Regions from separate parts of the Streptomyces sp. NPDC045955 genome, predicted to be linked through region 2. Evidence: riboswitches for the same ligand, from Rfam matches in the RefSeq annotation. Region 2 holds a riboswitch; the other holds the start of a gene.
The links. Region 2 has a riboswitch for S-adenosylmethionine ahead of AC07F0_RS13805 (aminotransferase class V-fold PLP-dependent enzyme). Riboswitches for the same ligand answer to the same signal wherever they lie in the genome.
Positions count from the first base shown of each region.

Region 1 (5,242 bases), on a different contig from region 2:
GCCCTCGACGTCCTCGGCGATGATCAGCAGCGGCTTGCCGGACTGCATGACCTTCTCGAGGAGCGGCAGCAGGTCCTTGACGTTGCTGATCTTCGAGTTGGCGATCAGGATGTACGGGTCGTCGAGGACGGCCTCCATACGCTCCATGTCGGTGGCGAAGTACGCCGAGATGTAGCCCTTGTCGAAGCGCATACCCTCGGTGAGCTCCAGCTCCAGACCGAAGGTCTGGGACTCCTCGACGGTGATGACGCCTTCCTTGCCGACCTTGTCCATGGCCTCGGCGATGAGCTCGCCGATCTGGGTGTCGGCGGCGGAGATGGAGGCCGTGGAGGCGATCTGCTCCTTGGTCTCGACGTCCTTCGCCTGCTCCAGCAGGGCGGCGGAGACGGCCTCGACGGCGCGCTCGATACCACGCTTGAGGGCCATCGGGTTGGCGCCGGCGGCTACGTTGCGCAGGCCTTCCTTGACCAGGGCCTGGGCGAGAACGGTCGCGGTGGTCGTACCGTCACCGGCGACGTCGTCCGTCTTCTTGGCGACTTCCTTGACCAGCTCGGCGCCGATCTTCTCGTACGGGTCCTCGAGTTCGATCTCCTTGGCGATGGACACACCATCGTTGGTGATCGTGGGGGCGCCCCACTTCTTCTCGAGGACGACGTTGCGGCCCTTGGGGCCGAGCGTCACCTTGACGGCGTCCGCGAGCTGGTTCATGCCGCGCTCGAGGCCGCGCCGCGCCTCCTCGTCGAACGCGATGATCTTGGCCATGTGAAGTGGTCCCTCCAGGACTGGGGGTGATTACTTCGGACCGCGCCCGCGCCCGCGACGGACGGCTCGCCGGCCTCGTGGTTCCTTCCCACCCGGCCTGCGGGCCTCACCGACCCGGTCCTTACGTTGTCACTCTCACCTTCAGAGTGCTAACGCAATGATTAGCACTCGGGCATGGCGAGTGCAAGCGACTCCCACGGTTCGGCCGGGCACTCAGCCTCCGGCGAACAGGCCGCACGCGACTCGGCCCACAGGCCACGGGCAGCATCGCGGCGAACCGGGCGAGCACAGAAATGCCAGGCCCCACGGCGCGCGCCGACGACGAGAGCGACGCCGCGACGTCCGATCGGCAGGGCGCGGCCCGGTGGCTCGAGGTCTTTCCTCGACCGAGCCGGGCGACGACGAGCGGGTCCGGAGCGCGACCGGCGCCCCCGGCACCGCGCTGACGCCGAGCAGGCCGAAGGGCCCGCACCCCGGGGGTGCGGGCCCTTCAGAGAAGACCGGTCGCTTGCGCTTGGTCGTGGTGCGCGTTCAGGCAGAGACGCGAACCATGTCGGCCTGCGGTCCCTTCTGACCCTGCGAGATCTCGAACTCGACCCGCTGGCCCTCTTCCAGGGTGCGGTAGCCGTCCATCTGGATCGCGCTGTAGTGGACGAAAACATCCGCACCACCGTCGACCGCGATGAAGCCGTACCCCTTCTCCGCGTTGAACCACTTGACGGTGCCCTGAGCCATGCCTAACTCCCCTATTACTGGCCCTTGCACAGATCCACACTTCGCGGACCCGGGTCAGACCTCACCCCCCACGGTTGGGGGCGTGCGCCGGAACGCGTCGACCGCGGCTGAATGTATCTGTCCAACTGCCGTCTGCAACAGGTCAATCGGACGAGAATTCTGGACGCGCAGGATCCGGAATGTGGGGAGAATTCGCCAGACTTCAGGGCAAGTCGGGCCGCACAAAAAGAACAAAAGCCGCGAAAGACGCACACACTTTGGCTACATCTTGTCGGGCGTGCGGCAGGAAATAAGGGCTCCCGATCAGGAGATCGGCGCTGCGTTCCCCAACTGTACCGCGCTCAATCACACAGAATTGCCCCCTCCGCTTCTCTCACGGAGGGGGCAATTCGATGAACTCTCAGTGACCGCCGTTACCGAAGGTAATAATCAAGCCGGTCGACCGGTTCAGCCACCCGCGACGGCGGGAATGATCGACACCCCGGCACCGTCCGGCGTCGCCGTGTCCAGCCCCTGCTCGAACCGCACGTCGTCGTCGTTGACGTACACGTTGACGAACCGGCGCAGCTTGCCCTGGTCGTCCAGCACCCGGGCGGCGATCCCGGTGTGGTTCTTCTCCAGATCGGCGATGACCTCGCCGAGGGTCGCTCCCTCGGCGGCGACCTCGGCCTGCCCGCCGGTGTAGGTGCGCAGGATGGTGGGGATACGAACGGTGACGCTCATCGGGATGTGACCTCCGGTTTTGTTTTGCAGCTACGGCTGGGGCGCGCCCCAGGGCGCGGGGCTGTGTCGATGTGCGGCTCCGCCGCGTGGGCGCGACCAACCCCCACCGGCCCGCAGCAGACAACGATCAGACGAGCCCAGCCTCACGGAACGAATCAAGGTTGGGACGAATGGTCGCAGTAAGCCCGGTCCCGGCCACCGCATCCAGCGTCTTCAGACCATCCCCCGTGTTCAGCACCACGGTCGTCTTCGAGGGGTCGAGCACCCCGTTCTCGATCAGCTTCTTCGCCACACCCACGGTCACACCACCGGCGGTCTCCGCGAAGATGCCCTCGGTCCGGGCGAGAATCTTGATCGCCTCGACGACCTGCTCGTCGTTGACGTCCTCCACCGCACCGCCCGTACGCCGCGCGATGTCCAGCACGTACGGCCCGTCCGCCGGGTTGCCGATCGCCAGCGACTTGGCGATCGTGTCCGGCTTCTGGGGGCGTACGACGTCGTGGCCGGCCTTGAACGCCGTCGACACCGGAGAGCAGCCCTCGGCCTGCGCGCCGAAGATCTTGTACGGCTTGTCCTCGACCAGCCCGAGCTTGATCAGCTCCTGAAGGCCCTTGTCGATCTTCGTGAGCTGTGAGCCGGAGGCGATCGGCACCACGATCTGATCCGGCAGCTGCCAGCCGAGCTGCTCGCAGATCTCGTACGCCAGGGTCTTGGAGCCCTCCGCGTAGTACGGCCGCAGGTTGACGTTGACGAAGCCCCAGCCCTCGCCGGCCGGGTCGCCGATCAGCTCGGAGCAGAAGCGGTTCACGTCGTCGTAGTTGCCCTGGATGCCGACGAGCTCGCCGCCGTAGACCGCGGCCATGACGACCTTGCCCTGCTCCAGGTCGTGCGGGATGAACACGCAGGAGCGGAAGCCGGCCCGGGCCGCCGCGGCGCCCACGGCGCCGGCGAGGTTGCCGGTGGAGGAGCAGGACAGCGTGGTGAAGCCGAAGGCGCGGGCGGCCTCCAGGGCCTGGGCGACGACCCGGTCCTTGAAGGAGTGCGTCGGGTTGCCGGAGTCGTCCTTGACGAAGAGCTTGCCCGCCTCGACGCCCAGCTCGCGCGCGAGGTTGTCGGCCTTGACGAGCTGGGTCCAGCCCGGGTTGATGTTCGGCTTGGTCGCCACGTCGGCCGGGACCGGCAGCAGCGGGGCGTAGCGCCAGATGTTCGCGGGTCCCGCTTCGATCCGCTTGCGGAGTTCCTCGGTGTCGTAGGCCGAGAAGTCGTAGGCGATCTCCAGCGGGCCGAAACACTCCTCGCACGCGAAGACCGGGCCGAGGGGTACGCGGTGACCGCACTCGCGGCAGCTCAGGGCGGCGGCGGGGCCGAGGTCTACGGTGGAGTCGGTGGTGCTTGCAACAGTCTGCACAGCCATGTGAGGCGAGGCCCTTTCTCCTCATCTTCCTCACGACGCATCTCGCCGTGAGACGGATTTGGCACCTTCCCGAGCCGGGAGCCTCGCGGAGCGGTCGACAGTGACCTACGAGTATCGGCTGGAGGGTTGCCGGGGCTTCATCGGGCCGTATCCCTCTGCCCCTCTGGATGAGCTGTATTCGGTTGTAAACAACGGCTGACCCCGGACATGCGATGGTCATCCGCGTTGTTCAAGACTGTAACCGACGACCAGGACAGTTGAGATAGTCGTCCGAACCGCGAGATGGGTCACAGTCCGTCCCGCCGAGAGTACGCAGAGGAGCCGCCACGGTGCTGGAAGAAGTCGAGCGCTGGCTGAGCACCCGTTCCTGGTCAGCGACCGATCGTCCGCTCCACCAGATCCTGGCCGCCAAGCAGCGCACCGGCCAGACGGTGAGTGTGGTGCTGCCCGCGCTCAACGAGGAGGAGACGGTCGGTGACATCGCCGCGATCATCCGTCACGACCTGATGCGGCAGGTGCCGCTCGTCGACGAGCTGGTCGTCGTCGACTCGGGGTCGACCGACCGCACGTCGGAGGTGGCCGCCGCCGCGGGTGCGACGGTGGTGCACCGCGACGAGATCATCCCGCGGATCCCCGCCGTCCCGGGCAAGGGCGAGGTGCTGTGGCGCTCGCTGCTCGTCACGCGCGGGGACATCGTCTGCTTCGTCGACGCGGACCTGAGGGACTTCTCGTCCGACTTCGTCTCCGGGATCGTGGGCCCACTGCTCACCGACCCGGACGTCGCCCTGGTGAAGGGCATGTACGACCGTCCGCTCGGCGCGGCAGCCGGGCAGGGCGGCCGGGTCACGGAGCTGATGGCCCGCCCGCTGCTCAACATGCACTGGCCGCAGCTGGCCGGGTTCGTGCAGCCGCTCGGCGGCGAGTACGCGGCCCGCCGCTCGCTGCTGGAGCAGCTGCCGTTCCCCGTCGGGTACGGCGTCGAGCTGGGCATGCTGGTCGATGCGCTGCACCTGGTGGGCCTGGACGCCCTCGCCCAGGTGGACATCGGCGTGCGCAAGCACCGGCACCAGGACGGGCAGGCGCTGGGCCGGATGGCCGCCGCGATCTACCGCACGGCCCAGCTGAGGCTGGCCCGCGGGCATCTGATCCGGCCGTCCCTGACGCAGTTCGAGCGAGGCGGCGACGGCTTCGAGCCGCGGACGTACTCCGTGGACACCGAGGAGCGTCCGCCGATGGTGGAGATCGCCGAGTACCAGGCGCGGAGAGCGGCCTGACCGGGGTCGTTTTCGGCCGGGTGGGGCGGGGCCGTACGTTTGAGCGTTTCCGGGCCGGGCTAGGTTGTGGCGTATGGCTTCGACGTACGGCTCTGCACAGGTGCTGGTGGCGTCCAACCGCGGTCCGGTCTCGTACGCGGTGGGCGATGACGGTTCGCTGAACGCCAAGCGGGGCGGCGGCGGGCTGGTCTCGGGGCTGTCCGCGATCGGCTCGGACGCGGACGCGCTGTGGGTGTGCTCGGCGCTGTCCGACGGCGACCGGGAGGCGGTCCGGCGGGGCGTCGGCGAGGACGGCGTGCGGATGCTGGACATCCCGGCCGACGTGCACGCGGAC
Region 1 is NZ_JBWKKY010000001.1:531,046-536,287, forward strand. It holds gene groL (chaperonin GroEL) at 1-762, opposite strand, end outside; gene AC07F0_RS02450 (cold-shock protein) at 1,294-1,497, opposite strand; gene AC07F0_RS02455 (ubiquitin-like small modifier protein 1) at 1,945-2,220, opposite strand; gene thrC (threonine synthase) at 2,348-3,634, opposite strand; SAM riboswitch class I at 3,653-3,808, opposite strand; gene AC07F0_RS02465 (glucosyl-3-phosphoglycerate synthase) at 3,964-4,908, shown strand; gene AC07F0_RS02470 (alpha,alpha-trehalose-phosphate synthase (UDP-forming)) at 4,982-5,242, shown strand, end outside.
Region 1: linked by a shared signal. The riboswitch ahead of thrC (threonine synthase) and the one ahead of AC07F0_RS13805 (aminotransferase class V-fold PLP-dependent enzyme) in region 2 are both predicted to bind S-adenosylmethionine.

Region 2 (5,242 bases):
TGAGCCCCGCGGACGAGCACCCGTTCGCCGACCCGGGCCTGCCTCCCCACGAGCACCGGATCCAGGACGTCGACGAGCGGGCCGCCAAGCGGTCCGAGCGCTCGGTCGCCCTGATGTTCACGGTGTCGATGCTGGCCACCATCGCCTTCATCGCCGCGTTCGTGGCGATCCCGGTCGACAAGTCGGTCTACATCTTCCCGCTGGGCCACATCAGCGCGCTGAACTTCGCGCTGGGCATGACGCTCGGCATCGCGCTGTTCTGCATCGGCGCGGGCGCGGTCCACTGGGCCCGCACCCTGATGTCGGACGTGGAGATCGCCGACGAGCGGCATCCGATCGAGGCGGAGCCCGAGGTTCGCGAGAAGGTCTTCGCGGACTTCAAGCAGGGCGCCAAGGAGTCCGCGCTCGGCCGCCGCAAGCTGATCCGCAACACCATGTTCGGCGCGCTCACGCTGGTGCCGCTCTCCGGTGTCGTGCTGCTGCGCGACCTCGGCCCGCTGCCCGAGGACAAGCTGCGTCACACGCTCTGGTCCAAGGGCAAGCTGCTCGTCAACATGAACACGAACGAGCCGCTGCGTCCGTCGGACGTCGCGGTCGGCTCGCTGACCTTCGCCAAGCCCGAGGGCCTGGAGGAGCACGACCACGAGTTCCAGAACGAGATCGCCAAGGCCGCCCTGATGATCGTCCGGATCCAGCCGGAGAACATCAAGGACAAGCGCGAGCTCGAGTGGTCGCACGAGGGCATCGTCGCGTACTCGAAGATCTGCACCCACGTCGGTTGCCCGATCTCCCTGTACGAGCAGCAGACGCACCACGTGCTCTGCCCCTGCCACCAGTCCACCTTCGACCTCTCCGACGGTGCCCGAGTGATCTTCGGTCCCGCTGGTCACGCTCTGCCGCAGCTCCGCATCGGCGTGAACGACGAGGGCTACCTCGAGGCGCTCGGCGACTTCGAAGAGCCCGTCGGCCCTGCTTTCTGGGAGCGCGGATGAGCACTGCACAGACACGCCGCAAGGCGCCCGCCGGAGAGCGGGTCGCCGACTGGGCCGACGGCCGCCTGGGGATCTACTCCCTGGCCAAGGCCAACATGCGCAAGATCTTCCCGGACCACTGGTCCTTCATGCTGGGTGAGATCTGCCTCTACAGCTTCATCATCATCATCCTGACGGGTGTGTACCTGACGCTGTTCTTCCACCCGTCGATGAACGAGGTGGAGTACCACGGCAGCTACGTCCCGCTCCAGGGGCAGCTGATGTCGGAGGCGTTCGCCTCCACGCTGGACATCAGCTTCGACGTCCGCGGCGGTCTGCTCATCCGGCAGATCCACCACTGGGCGGCGATCATCTTCCTCGCCGGCATGTTCGTGCACATGATGCGCGTCTTCTTCACCGGCGCCTTCCGCAAGCCGCGCGAGATCAACTGGCTGTTCGGCTTCCTGCTGTTCGTCCTGGGCATGTTCACCGGGTTCACCGGCTACTCGCTCCCGGACGACCTGCTCTCCGGCACCGGTGTCCGCTTCACGCAGGGCGCGATCCTGTCCGTGCCGATCGTCGGCACGTACATCTCGATGTTCCTGTTCGGCGGGGAGTTCCCGGGCACCGACTTCGTCGCCCGGTTCTACTCGATCCACATCCTGCTGCTGCCGGGCATCATGCTCGGGCTCGTGGTCGGCCACCTGATCCTGGTCTTCTACCACAAGCACACGCAGTTCGCGGGTCCCGGCCGGACCAACAAGAACGTCGTCGGCATGCCGCTGCTGCCGGTCTACATGGCCAAGGCCGGAGGCTTCTTCTTCCTGGTCTTCGGTGTCATCGCGGCCCTCGCCGGCATCGCGACCGTCAACCCCATCTGGGTCCTGGGCCCCTACCGGCCCGACCAGGTGTCGACGGGCGCACAGCCCGACTGGTACATGGGCTTCGCCGAGGGTCTGGTCCGTGCGATGCCGGGCTGGGAGATCAACCTCTGGGGTCACACGCTCGTCCTGGGCGTGTTCATCCCGCTGGTCCTCTTCGGTCTGTTCCTCGGGATCATCGCCCTCTACCCGTTCATCGAGTCGTGGGTCACGGGGGACAAGCGCGAGCACCACATCCTGGACCGGCCGCGCAACGCCCCGACGCGCACCGCCTTCGGTGTCGCGTGGGTCACCGGCTACATGATCATGCTGATCGGCGGTGGCAACGACATCGTCGCCACGCACTTCCACCTGTCGATCAACGCGGTCACCTGGTTCGTCCGGATCGGGTTCTTTGCCGGGCCGGTCGTCGCGTTCATCGTCACCAAGCGCATCTGCCTGGGCCTCCAGCGCCGCGACAAGGAGAAGGTGCTGCACGGCCGCGAGTCGGGCATCATCAAGCGCCTGCCGCACGGTGAGTTCATCGAGGTGCACGAGCCGCTCAGCCAGGAGCAGATGTACACGCTCACGGCGCACGAGCAGTACCAGCCGGTCGAGATCGGCCCGACGGTCGACGAGAACGGTGTCGAGCGCAAGGTGAAGGGCTCCGAGAAGCTGCGCGCCAAGCTCAGCGAGTCCTACTACGGCGAGGGAGCCCAGATCCCGAAGCCGACCGCCGAGGAGTACCGGGAGATCACGAGCGGCCACGGCCACCACTGATCACTGCTTCGCCACGCCACTCAAGGGCCCCGTCCGGTGTTCGGACGGGGCCCTTCGCGATGCCCCGTGCCTGGATAGGGTGGACCTCGTTGAGACTCTCGTCCCGTAGTGCGGGACGCCTGACCCTGGAGCGGCTTATGAGCGCTGTGACCCCCGCTGGAGGCGACACCGCGGCGGGCCGCTCCTGGCCCCTGCTGTTGAACGGTCTGCTGGACCGCCGGGACCTGACCGCCGACGACACCGCGTGGGCGATGGACCTGATCATGCGCGGCGAGGCGACGGACGCCCAGATCGCCGGGCTCGTGGTGGCGCTGCGGGCCAAGGGCGAGACCGTCGAGGAGATCGCCGGGTTCGTCCGGGCGATGTACGAGCACGCGAACGTGATCGAGGTGCCGGGCCCGGCCGTCGACATCGTCGGCACGGGCGGCGACGGGGCCAAGACCGTCAACATCTCCACGATGTCGGCGATCGTCATCGCCGGCGCGGGCGCGAAGGTCGTCAAGCACGGCAACCGCGCGGCGTCGTCGGCGTCCGGCGCGTCGGACGTGCTGGAGAAGCTCGGCGTCAATCTGGAGCTGCCCACGCACCGGGTGGCCCAGGTCGCCGAGGACGCCGGGATCACCTTCTGCTTCGCGGCGAAGTTCCACCCGGCGATGCGCCACGCGGGCGCGGCGCGCGGCCAGTTGGGCGTCCGGACGATCTTCAACGTCCTCGGTCCGCTGACCAACCCGGCGAAGGTACGCGCCCAGGCCGTCGGTGTCGCGGATCCGCGCATGGCACCGATCGTCGCGGGCGTCTTCGCCGAGCGCGGTCACTCGTCCCTGGTCTTCCGGGGGGACGACGGCCTCGACGAACTGACCACCACCGCCACGTCCAGAGTGTGGATCGTCCGCGACGGCAAGGTGACCGAGGAGGCCTTCGACCCGCGCGACGTGGGCCTCGAACTCGTCCCCGTGGAGGCCCTGCGCGGCGCGGACGCCTCCTACAACGCGGAGGTCGCCCGCCGTCTGCTGGACGGTGAGACGGGCCCGGTGCGCGACGCGGTCCTGCTGAACTCGGCGGCGGCCCTGGTGGCCCTCGAACCCGGCCCGGGGACACTCGCCGAGCAGATCCGCGCCGGCATGGCGAAGGCGGCCGTATCGATCGACTCCGGGGCCGCCAAGCGGACCCTGGAGCGGTGGGTGGCGGCGAGCAACGCGTAGTGCGGGTGTCCCGCGATCCGGACTCGGGTTGCGGGACACCGATCTTTTCGCGTACGTTCCTGATCAGGTCATGAGTGACAGTCATGAGGCCCCGGCCGACTGTCCGGCAACCCTCCGTCCGTGGCGGGGTGCCCCGGGTGAAGACCAGGCCGCAGGCAGCGAGGTCTGTGGCAAGCGCGTGACGAGGAGTCTCTCGTGAACCAGCGAATGCGATAGGGCCGCAGAGCCCCGCCTCCGCACCCCTTCTTTCCTTCACCCCCGCTTGTAGCCACGTGCTCGCGGGCGGATTCCACCTGACTTCACGGGAGTTCCGCCATGTCCGTCCCCACCGTTGCCGCCGCCCCGTCCGTTTGTGCCCCGCTGCCCGTTCTGGGTGGGGACGTCACCGTTCCGCTCGTCACCGGTGGCGAGGTCACCTACGCCGCGCTCGACTACGCCGCCAGCGCCCCGGCGCTCCAGCGGGTCTGGGACGACGTCGCCGCCTACGCGCCGTACTACGGCAGCGTCCACCGCGGTGCCGGGTACCTGTCCCAGCTGTCGACCGACCTGTTCGAGAACGCCCGCCGGACGGTCGCGGAGTTCCTCGACTGCCGGGACGGTGACCAGGTGGTCTTCACCCGGTCCACCACCGACTCCCTCAACCTCCTGGCCGCCGCCCTGCCGGCCGGCTGCCAGGTCTTCGTCTTTGAGACCGAGCACCACGCCTCCCTGCTGCCCTGGCGCGACGCCCGCGTCACGTACCTCGACGCCCCGCGCAGCCCCCGCCAGGCCGTCGAGACCCTGGAGCGCGCCCTCGCCGAGAGGGACCCCCGCGGCCCGGCCCTCGTCTGCGTCACCGGCGCCTCCAACGTCACCGGCGAGCTGTGGCCCGTTGGGGAACTCGCGGCTGCCGCGCACGCGCACGGCGCCCGGATCGTGCTCGACGCCGCCCAGCTGGCCCCGCACCACCCCGTGTCCGTCGCCGACCTCGACGTCGACTGGGTCGCCTTCTCCGGGCACAAGCTGTACGCGCCCTTCGGCTCCGGTGTGCTGGCCGGACGGGCCGACTGGCTGCGCGAGGCCGAGCCGTACCTCGCGGGCGGCGGCGCCAGCCGCAAGGTCACCCGGCGCGCCGACGGGGGAGTGGACGTGGAGTGGCACGACAGCGCCGCCCGTCACGAGGCCGGTTCGCCCAACGTCATCGGTGCCTACGCCGTCGCCTCCGCCTGCAAGACGCTGACGGAGGCCGGCTTCGACACGCTCGTCGCCCGCGAGCAGTACCTGCTCGCCAAGGTGCGCGAGGGGCTCGCCGACGTCCCCCAGGTGCGGTTCCTGTCCCTGTTCGGGGACGACGCCCCGCGCGTCGGTGTGCTCTCCTTCGTCGTCGAGGGCTGGAACAGCTCGCACTTCGCCGCCGCGCTCTCCGCCGAGTACGGCATCGGCGTCCGGG
Region 2 is NZ_JBWKKY010000006.1:5,161-10,402, forward strand. It holds gene qcrA (cytochrome bc1 complex Rieske iron-sulfur subunit) at 1-992, shown strand, start outside; gene qcrB (cytochrome bc1 complex cytochrome b subunit) at 989-2,611, shown strand; gene trpD (anthranilate phosphoribosyltransferase) at 2,749-3,813, shown strand; SAM riboswitch class IV at 3,880-3,996, shown strand; gene AC07F0_RS13805 (aminotransferase class V-fold PLP-dependent enzyme) at 4,129-5,242, shown strand, end outside.